2 regions of the Pseudomonas sp. m6p genome follow, and region 1 is predicted to be linked to the other one. Evidence: predicted binding sites of a transcription regulator. Region 1 holds the regulator's gene; the other holds the start of a gene.
What was found. The regulator FliA, encoded in region 1, starts transcription of late flagellar genes. The targets are predictions, from matches to a motif close to CTAAAGTTTNNNNNNNNNNNGCCGNTAA.
Positions count from the first base shown of each region.

Region 2: a site for FliA is predicted at 1,512-1,539, ahead of ACYZUM_RS25540 (methyl-accepting chemotaxis protein). Genes of this name have one in related genera too.

Region 1 covers NZ_CM147084.1:976,572-981,497, reverse strand. Annotated here, with positions in the region: gene ACYZUM_RS04615 (chemotaxis protein CheA) at 1-896, opposite strand, end outside; gene ACYZUM_RS04610 (protein phosphatase CheZ) at 951-1,739, opposite strand; gene ACYZUM_RS04605 (chemotaxis response regulator CheY) at 1,758-2,129, opposite strand; gene fliA (RNA polymerase sigma factor FliA) at 2,297-3,037, opposite strand; gene fleN (flagellar synthesis regulator FleN) at 3,034-3,864, opposite strand; gene flhF (flagellar biosynthesis protein FlhF) at 3,978-4,926, opposite strand, start outside.
Region 2 covers NZ_CM147084.1:5,575,474-5,580,399, reverse strand. Annotated here, with positions in the region: gene ACYZUM_RS25550 (NorM family multidrug efflux MATE transporter) at 1-381, opposite strand, end outside; gene ACYZUM_RS25545 (LysR substrate-binding domain-containing protein) at 541-1,461, shown strand; gene ACYZUM_RS25540 (methyl-accepting chemotaxis protein) at 1,651-3,627, shown strand; gene ACYZUM_RS25535 (aldose 1-epimerase family protein) at 3,847-4,926, shown strand, end outside.

The DNA of each region.
Region 1 (4,926 bases):
TGCAATTCGTCGAGCAGCGATTCGAATTCGTGATCGCTGATCAGGTCGCTGCCGGCAGCCGCGGCCGCCGGTGCGGCAGGCGCAGCCGGTGCCGAAGCAATAGCCGATTCCAGCGCTTCAACGGCGAAGTTGCCCTTGCCGTGCAATTGATCGAGCAGTGCTTCAAATTCGTCGTCGGTGATGTCCGAGCTGTCGCCCGCCGCCGGTGCCGCCGGAGCAGCCGCAGTCGGTGCCACGGCGTCTGGCGCGAACTGGCCTTTGCCGTGCAACTGATCGAGCAACGACTCGAATTCGGCGTCGGTGATTTCATCGCTGGCGGCCGCATCGGCAGCCGGCGCAGGCGCAGCAGCGGCCGGGGCTTCGGCTTCAGCCTTGACGGCGTTCAGCGAATCCAGCAGCTGTTCAAATTCGTTATCGGTGATGTCGCCCGAATCGCTCGAATCGCCTTCGACGACCAGCTCTTCGATCATCTCGGCCACCGGCGAAGCCGGAGCTTCGTCCGCCGATTGCGGCTCGGCCAGACGCGCCAGCGCGGCCAGCAGTTCCGGAGTGGCGGCCGTGATCGGTGCACGTTCACGGACTTCGCTGAACATGCTGTTCACCGCGTCCAGTGCTTCAAGCACCACGTCCATCAGTTCTGCATCAACGCGACGCTCACCCTTGCGCAGGATGTCGAACACGTTTTCGGCGATGTGACAGCACTCCACCAGCTCGTTGAGCTGAAGGAAGCCGGCGCCCCCTTTTACAGTGTGGAAACCGCGAAAAATTGCGTTGAGCAGATCTGCGTCATCCGGGCGGCTTTCCAGCTCGACCAGTTGCTCGGACAGTTGCTCAAGAATCTCGCCGGCCTCAACCAGGAAATCCTGAAGGATCTCTTCATCGGCGCCGAAGCTCATTAATGGGGTGCTCCTACAGGTCTAAAAACCCAAAAAACCTAAAATTCCAAAACTCTAGAATCCGAGGCTGGATAACAAATCGTCCACATCGTCCTGACCGGACACAACGTCTTCTCGTTTATCGGCATGAATCTGCGGACCTTCACCCTGCGAGAGATGTTTTTGTGGATCTTTTTCTGCAAGCATCGCGGCACGGTCGTGTTCGATGCCCGCAAAGCGGTCAACCTGACTGGCCATGAGGACGAGTTTGAGCAAATTGCTTTCGACTTCGGTGACCAGTTGGGTCACACGCTTGATCACCTGACCGGTGAGGTCCTGGTAATCCTGAGCCAGCAGGATGTCGTTCAGGTTGCTCGACACCGCACGGTTGTCCGTGCTGCTGCGTGACAGAAAACCGTCGACCCGGCGCGCCAGTTCGCGGAACTCTTCAGCCCCGACTTCACGACGCATGAAGCGGCCCCAATCGGTGCTCAGCGCCTGGGCTTCTTCAGCCAGGCCATTGACCACCGGGGTGGCGCTTTCCACCAGATCCATGGTGCGGTTGGCCGCGGCTTCGGTCAGCTTGACCACATAGCCCAGGCGTTCGGTGGCGTCGGTGATTTGCGACACTTCCTCGGCCTGTGGCATGTGCGGATCGATCTGGAAGTTGACGATCGCACTGTGCAGTTCGCGTGTGAGCTTGCCCACTTCCTGATACAGGCCACGGTCACGGGTCTGATTGAGCTCATGGATCAGTTGCACAGCGTCGCCGAACCTGCCTTTTTCAAGGCTCTCGACCAGTTCGACCGCGTGTTTTTTCAGGGTCGATTCGAAATCGCCCTGTGAAGATTCGTTATGCTCCATAGCTCCCCCGCGCGTTCATCAGCCGATGCGTTCGAAAATCTTCTCGATTTTTTCTTTCAGCGCCTGAGCCGTGAAAGGTTTGACCACGTAGCCGTTCACGCCGGCCTGGGCCGCTTCGATGATCTGCTCGCGCTTGGCTTCGGCAGTCACCATCAGCACGGGCAGGTGCTTGAGTTTTTCATCGGCACGCACGTGGCGCAGCAGGTCGATACCGGTCATGCCCGGCATGTTCCAGTCCGTTACCAGAAAGTCGATGCTTCCGCTGTTGAGCACCGGAATGGCAGTGGTGCCATCGTCGGCCTCGACGGTGTTGGTGAACCCCAGATCACGCAGCAGGTTCTTGATGATCCGCCGCATCGTTGAGAAGTCATCAACGATGAGGATTTTCATGTTCTTGTCCAATTCGACCTCCAAGCAGTCTTAAACGCGCCCAGCACCTGGACGCGCCATTTCAATCAATCCGGCAAAGCACTCGATGACTGTCTGGAGCACAACAGAGCAAGACCGGTGCCGTTCATCACCGCACCAGCCTCGTTCGCAGTGTCCCCACACTGCCTTCAGCGCGCTCGCCACTCCCCCAAACGCCCCCGCAAACGGGCCGCGCACTGGCTGTGTAACTGGCTGACCCGCGATTCACTGACGCCAAGGACTTCACCGATTTCCTTGAGGTTCAGTTCTTCGTCGTAGTACAGCGCCAACACCAGTCGCTCACGCTCCGGCAAATTGGCAATCGCGTCCGCCAGCGCAGCCTGGAAGCGTTCATCTTCCAGATCGCGTGACGGCTCAAGATGAGCACTGGCGCCATCCTCGTGCAGCCCTTCGTGTTCGCCGTCCTGCAGCAGATCGTCGAAACTGAACAGCCGGCTGCCCAGCGTGTCATTCAAAATCCCGTAGTAATCATCGAGACTCAATTGGAGTTCGGCCGCAACCTCGTGATCTTTAGCATCACGGCCGGTTTTAGCTTCAATTGAGCGAATTGCGTCGCTGACCATACGGGTGTTGCGGTGAACCGAGCGTGGTGCCCAATCCCCTTTGCGCACTTCATCGAGCATCGCGCCGCGGATCCGAATGCCCGCGTACGTTTCGAAACTGGCGCCTTTGCTGGCGTCATATTTGGTCGAGACTTCGAGCAGGCCGATCATCCCGGCCTGAATCAGGTCTTCAACCTGCACACTCGCCGGCAAGCGCGCCAGCAAGTGATAGGCAATGCGCTTGACCAGTGGCGCGTAACGCTCGATCAACTCGTACTGCGCGTCACGTGCCGATTTCTTGTAGTAGTTCATACCGCTGGCGGTCATAACACAGGCCCTGCCGTTTGCTGCACGAGGCGCTCGACGAAAAACTCAAGGTGCCCACGCGGGTTGGCAGGCAGCGGCCAGGTATCGACCTTCTGTGCGATCGCCTTGAACGCCAGCGCGCACTTGGAACGCGGAAAGGCTTCATAGACCGCTCGCTGCTTCTGCACTGCCTTGCGCACGCTTTCGTCGTACGGCACCGCGCCGACGTATTGTAAGGCGACGTCGAGAAAGCGATCCGTGACCTTGGTCAACTTGGCGAACAGATTGCGCCCTTCCTGCGGACTCTGCGCCATGTTGGCGAGGACGCGGAAGCGGTTCATGCCGTAGTCGCGGTTGAGCAGTTTGATCAGCGCGTAGGCGTCGGTGATCGAGGTCGGCTCGTCGCAGACCACCAGCAACACTTCCTGCGCGGCGCGCACGAAACTGACTACCGAGTCACCAATGCCCGCAGCGGTGTCGATCACCAGTACATCGAGATTGTCGCCGATGTCGCTGAAGGCCTGAATCAGACCGGCATGTTGCGCCGGGCTCAGGTGCACCATGCTCTGGGTGCCGGAAGCGGCCGGCACGATGCGGATCCCGCCGGGGCCCTGCAACAGCACGTCGCGCAGCTCGCAGCGGCCTTCGATTACATCGGCCAGCGTGCGTTTGGGGGTCAGTCCCAGCAGAACGTCGACGTTCGCCAGCCCCAGGTCAGCGTCCAGCAGCATGACCCGACGGCCAAGCTCTGCCAGCGCCAGAGACAAGTTCACTGACACGTTAGTCTTGCCGACGCCACCTTTGCCGCCGGTCACCGCGATCACCTGTACGGGATGCATGCTGCCCATGTTATTTCTTTACCTTGTCTTGCATAGACGGAGGCCACATTACTGGCTGCGCGTTCACAACCGGAACAATGCATGGCAGACCATCGATGTAGGTACAAAAACTGTTCATTACCTCAGCCAACCTGCTTGGTCGGGCTGTGGTAGATATCAGCGAACATGTCAGCCATGGCTTCTTCGCTGGGTTCTTCCTGCATTTGCACGCTGACGGCGCGGCTGACCAACTGATGACGGCGCGGCAGATGCAGATCATCCGGAATCCGTGGGCCATCGGTCAGGTACGCGACCGGCAGTTCATGACTGATCGCCAGGCTCAACACTTCGCCAAGGCTGGCCGTCTCATCCAGTTTAGTCAGGATGCAGCCGGCAAGCCCGCAACGCTTGTAACTGTGATAAGCGGCGGTTAGAACCTGTTTCTGGCTGGTGGTTGCCAGCACCAGATAATTTTTTGAACGGATGCCACGCCCGGCCAGACTTTCCAGCTGCATGCGCAGCGCCGGATCGCTGGCCTGCAGGCCGGCGGTATCGATCAGCACCACGCGTTTGCGCAGCAGAGGGTCCAGCGCCTGAACCAGCGATTGGCCCGGATCGACGTGGGTCACCGGCACGTTGAGAATCCGCCCCAGGGTCTTGAGTTGCTCCTGCGCACCGATGCGGAAGCTGTCCATGCTGACCAGCGCCACATTCTGCGCGCCGTACTTGAGCACGTAGCGCGCAGCGAGTTTGGCCAGGGTGGTGGTCTTGCCCATGCCGGCCGGGCCGACCATGGCAATCACCCCGCCCTCTTCCAGCGGCTCGACTTCCGGTACGGCAATCATCCGCGCCAGGTGCGCGAGCAGCATACGCCAGGCCTGACGCGGTTCTTCGATGTCGGTGATCATCGCCAGCAGGTCGCGCGACAACGGCCCGGACAGACCGATGCGCTGCAGGCGGCGATACAGATTGGCTTGCGCCGGACGGCTGCCTTGCAGCTGGTTCCAGGCCAGGGTGCCGAGCTGCACTTCCATCAGCTCACGCAGACTGTTCAATTCGAAACGCATCGAATCCAGCGCACGCGGATCGACA
Region 2 (4,926 bases), 2.1 Mb from region 1:
AGCGGCGTTGACGTTGGTTTCGGTCTGGCCGAACAGCAGCAACACCGGTTTCAGATTCCACAATAGCAACCCGGCGCCGAGCGCCATCAGCCACGCCAGCCACAGCCCGGCCTGGGTCAGACGTGCCGCGCCGATGATGTCGCCGGCGCCCTGACGGATCGCCACCAGGGTGCCGACCGCCGCGATCACGCCGATGCAGAAAATCGACACGAACGAATAACTTGCCGCGCCCAGTCCGCCACCGGCCAGCGCTTCGGGACTCAGGCGCGCCATCATCAGGGTGTCGGTCAGCACCATCAGCATGTGCGCCAACTGTGAAGCAATCAACGGCCCCGCCAGCCGCAGGATGGCCCAGAGTTCGGTACGCACAGGATGCTGCATGGTCATCACCACCCATCAATCAAAGGGAACAAGAGACCGTCGATTCTCGGCGCTTGGAAAGGTTTGCACAAAAGGATAAAAAGGATGGGTGGCATGATTAAAACTCATCATGAGTAAACCTCGCCGGGGTGGCCGGATGCCGCCAAAGGAGCTTTGTGTATGTCCCGTCGTCTTCCACCCTTGTATGCCCTGCGCGCATTCGAAGCGGCGGCGCGGCACAGCTCGTTCACCCGGGCGGCCGAGGAGTTGTCGATCACCCAGAGTGCCGTCAGCCGGCACATCAAGACGCTGGAAGAGCATTTCGCCTGCAAGCTGTTTCACCGCAGCGGACGCAACCTGCAACTGACGGAATCGGCGCGGATGTTGTTGCCCGGCATTCGCGAGGGCTTTGCAGCCCTTGAACGCGCCTGCAACACCTTGCGCGCCGAGGACGACATCCTGCGCATGAAAGCGCCATCGACCCTGACCATGCGCTGGCTGCTGGCGCGACTCAGTCGTTTCCGCCACCTGCAACCGGGCAACGAAGTGCAACTGACCAGTGCGTGGATGGACGTGGATTCGGTGGATTTCAACAATGAGCCATTCGATTGCGCGGTACTGCTCAGTGACGGGCACTTCCCGCCGGACTGGGAGGCCAGCCTGCTGTTTCCCGAAGAATTGATCCCGGTCGGCGCGCCAAACCTGCTGAACGATCAACCCTGGGATGTGGCGCGGCTGGCCTCCACCGAGTTGCTGCACCCGACCCCGGACCGGCGTGACTGGCGCAGTTGGCTGGAGCACATGGGGCTGTCCGATCAGGTGTCGCTCAAGGGCGGGCAGGTGTTCGATACCCTCGAACTGGGCATGATCGCTGCTGCCCGAGGCTATGGGGTGTCGATGGGGGATCTGCTGATGGTCGCCGAAGATGTGGCGCAGGGCCGCTTGAGCCTGCCGTGGCCGACTGCCGTCGCCAGTGGCCTGAATTACTACCTGGTGTGGCCGAAAACCCGTCCGGGAGGTGAACGTTTGCGCCGCCTCAGTGATTTTCTGCAAGGCGAAGTGCGCGCCATGTCGCTGCCGCAAGTCAAGCGCTTGAGCTGAAACGTTAGAGCCGCCACAATGCCGGCCTTGCGCCATAACCCCGCTATTTACTCAAGTATTCGGTTTGACCGCCGAAAATGAGCATGTGGGACCGTCGTGCCGGTCTCCACGATTCCACCCCCATTATTAGAATTTTCCGAGCAGGTGCTGCGATCAAGGAGGATCCGGTGGCTCGGCCAGGAGCTGTTCATGTCTCAACCTCGCGCTCGGATCGCTTCGCAGCTGGGCCTCGCGCTCGCTGTGATATTGGCGATCGTCATCAGCGGCAGTACGGTATTCGCCCTGCGTTCGCTGGATTCCGCCAATCTCGCCACCCGTGAGGAACACCTCGCCAGTGAGGCGCGGCTGCTGGCTGACCAGTTGAGCACCTTCCACGGCACGCTGCGCGAGAGCACGCAGCGCCTGAGCGGGTTGTTCGAGAAGCGCTTCAGCGCGGGCCTGAGCATTCATCCGGATGAACCGGTGAACGTCGCCGGCACCCAGACCCCGGGCCTGCACCTGGGCAGTGAAGTGCTGAACAACAACTTCAAGGAAGTCGACGAGTTCAAGCAGATGACCGCTGGTGTCGCCACGCTGTTCGTGCGCAGCGGCGAAGACTTCGTGCGCGTCAGCACCTCGCTGACCAAACAGGACGGCACGCGCGCCATCGGCACTTTGCTCGATCATGCGCACCCCGCCTATGCCAGGTTGATGGCGGGGCAGGGCTACGTCGGCCGTGCCTTGTTGTTCGATCGTTCCTACATGACCCAATACACCCCGGTGCGCGACGGCAGCGGCAAGGTGATTGCGGTGTTGTTCGTTGGTTTTGACTACACCGATGCGCAGAACGCCCAGTTTGCCAATCTCAAGCGTTTCCGCATCGGCCAGACTGGTTCGTTGGCGCTGCTGGATGAGCAGAATAAATGGCTGGTGGCGCCGGCCGGCGTGCAAGCGCTGGATCAGGCCGTTCCGGTGATCAAGGGGCTGGCGGCGAAACCGGGCAAGGGTGAGTTCTGGAGCGACACCTCTGAAGACTTTTACAGCATTGCTGTTCCGTTCGAGGGCGGGCCGTGGTCGGTGGTGGCGAGCATGCCGAAAACCGAGATCCGCGCGGTGACCTGGAGCGTCGGTACGCAACTGGCTATCGGCAGTCTGTTGGCGATGTTGTTGGCGGTCGGTTCGGTGGTCTGGCTGCTGCGCAGCAAACTGGCGCCATTGAGCGATCTGGTACGTCAGGCCGAAGCCTTGGGCGCCGGTGATCTGAGCGTGCGCCTGAACGTATCGAGCAATGACGAGATCGGCCAGCTGTCCCGCGCGTTCAACCAGATGAGCCAGGCGCTGTCGACCATGGTCGAGCACATCCGCCGCGCTTCGCAAGAGGTCAACAGCCGCGCCCAGGCGCTGTCCGGTTTGTCCGGTGGTGCGTATGAAGGCATGGAACAGCAGTCCGGCGAAATCACCAGCATGGCCGGCGCGGTGGAAGAGTTCAGCGCCACTTCGCTGAACATTGCCGACAACATGGGCGCGACTCAGCGTCTGGCGCAGGAAAATGCCCAGCAAACGCAGATCGGTCGCAGCTCGATGGAAGAAGCCTCGTCCTCGCTGGAGCAAATCGCTGGCGCGCTGAACACCACGGCGTCCGTGATCAACACGCTGGGTCAGCGCTCTCAGGAGATTGGCGGTATCGTCAGTGTGATCACTTCGATTGCCGAACAGACCAACCTGCTGGCGCTCAACGCGGCGATTGAAGCGGCGCGGGCCGGTGAACAGGGCCGTGGTTTTGCTGTGGTGGCCGATGAAGTGCGTAACCTGGCGTCGCGCACCCGTCAGGCGACCGATGAAATTTCCGGGATGATCCACAGCATCCAGCAGGAAACCGGCAACGCCATCAGCACCATGGAGCAGGGCAATGTGCTGATGCAGGAAGGCCTGTCGCGCAACGCCAATGTGGCGTCGGCGCTGGCGCGGATCGATGAACAGAGCCGTTCGGCAGGGCAGCAGTTTGCGGCGATTACCACGGCGACGCAGGAGCAGAGCAGCACCGCGACATTGTTGAGCAGCAATTTGCAGAGCATTGCGCTGGCCAACAGTGAGCAGCGTGAGGTTGTGTCGAACCTAGCTGTTACGGCTAAAGAGCTGGAGAAACTGGCGGCGGACTTGCGTTCCGAGGTTGATCGCTTTCGTTGATACAGCCTTGATATAGCTTTCGCGAGCAAGCTCGTTCCCACAGTTTCCGGCGTGAATCACAGATTCTGTGAACACCCGAGATCCCTGTGGGAGCGAGCTTGCTCGCGAATGGATCCCCGCCAATTCTTGGGAAATCACACGATCGCAAGCTCCATTGCACTTGCTGAAACGTTTCCGCAGCGCTATAAAAATGGCACAACTCCAATAAAGGCTGCTGCCATGACCCCGCTCAAATTCGCCGTTGCCCTCGGCGCACTCTCTGCTGCTACCCACGCGATGGCTTGGGATTACGTACTCCTCGATACCAACAAGCCCGCGCAAAACTGGACGATCACCAGTGAGCAGCTCGGTGTGAAAACCGGCAAACCTTTCTCCATAAGCTTGCGCACCCTGCACGGTGGGCGACAGGAAGGTGTCAGCATCGTCGATATCGATAACGGCACGATGAAACTCTCGGTGGTGCCAACCCGTGGCATGAATGTCCTGCAGGCCTCCGTCGGCAATGTACGCATGGGTTGGGATTCGCCGGTCAAGGACGTGGTCAACCCGGCCTTCATCGAACTCAATGGGCGCGGTGGTCTGGGCTGGCTGGAAGGCTTCAATGAACTGGTGACACGCTGCGGTTACGAATGGGTCGGCCATCCCGGCATGGACAATGGCGAGTTGCTGACCCTGCACGGCCGCGCTGCCAATATCCCGGCCAGCAGCGTCACGCTGCACATCGATGAAAAACCACCCTATGCCATCAGCCTGCGCGGCGAACTGAAAGAGCAGGCGTTCAAGAAAGTCGACTTTTCGGTGATGACGGAGCTTGTCACTGAGCCCGGCAGCACCCGTTTTGCCCTTAACGATACGCTGACCAACAACGGCGATTATCCAAAGGAATACCAGGCGCTGTACCACAGTAACTTCAGCACGCCGTTCCTCGAGCAGGGCGCGCGGTTCGCGGCACCGGTGAAACAGGTCTCACCCTTCAACGACAAGGCCAAAGCCGAGTTGGCCGACTGGCAGACCTATCGCGGGCCGACCAAGGACTATGACGAAACCGTCTACAACGTCATACCCTACGCCGACGCCAAAGGCGAAACCTTGACCGTGCTGCATGACAAGGCTGGCAGCCTCGGTGTCTCCGTCGGCTTCAATACCCGGCAGCTGCCGGTATTTTCTCTGTGGAAAAACACCGACACCCAAGGGCAGGGCTATGTCACGGGCCTTGAGCCGGGAACCAGTTTTTCCTACAACCGCCGCTATCAGCGTCCGCTGAACCTGGTACCGACCATTGCGCCAAAGGCCAGCCAA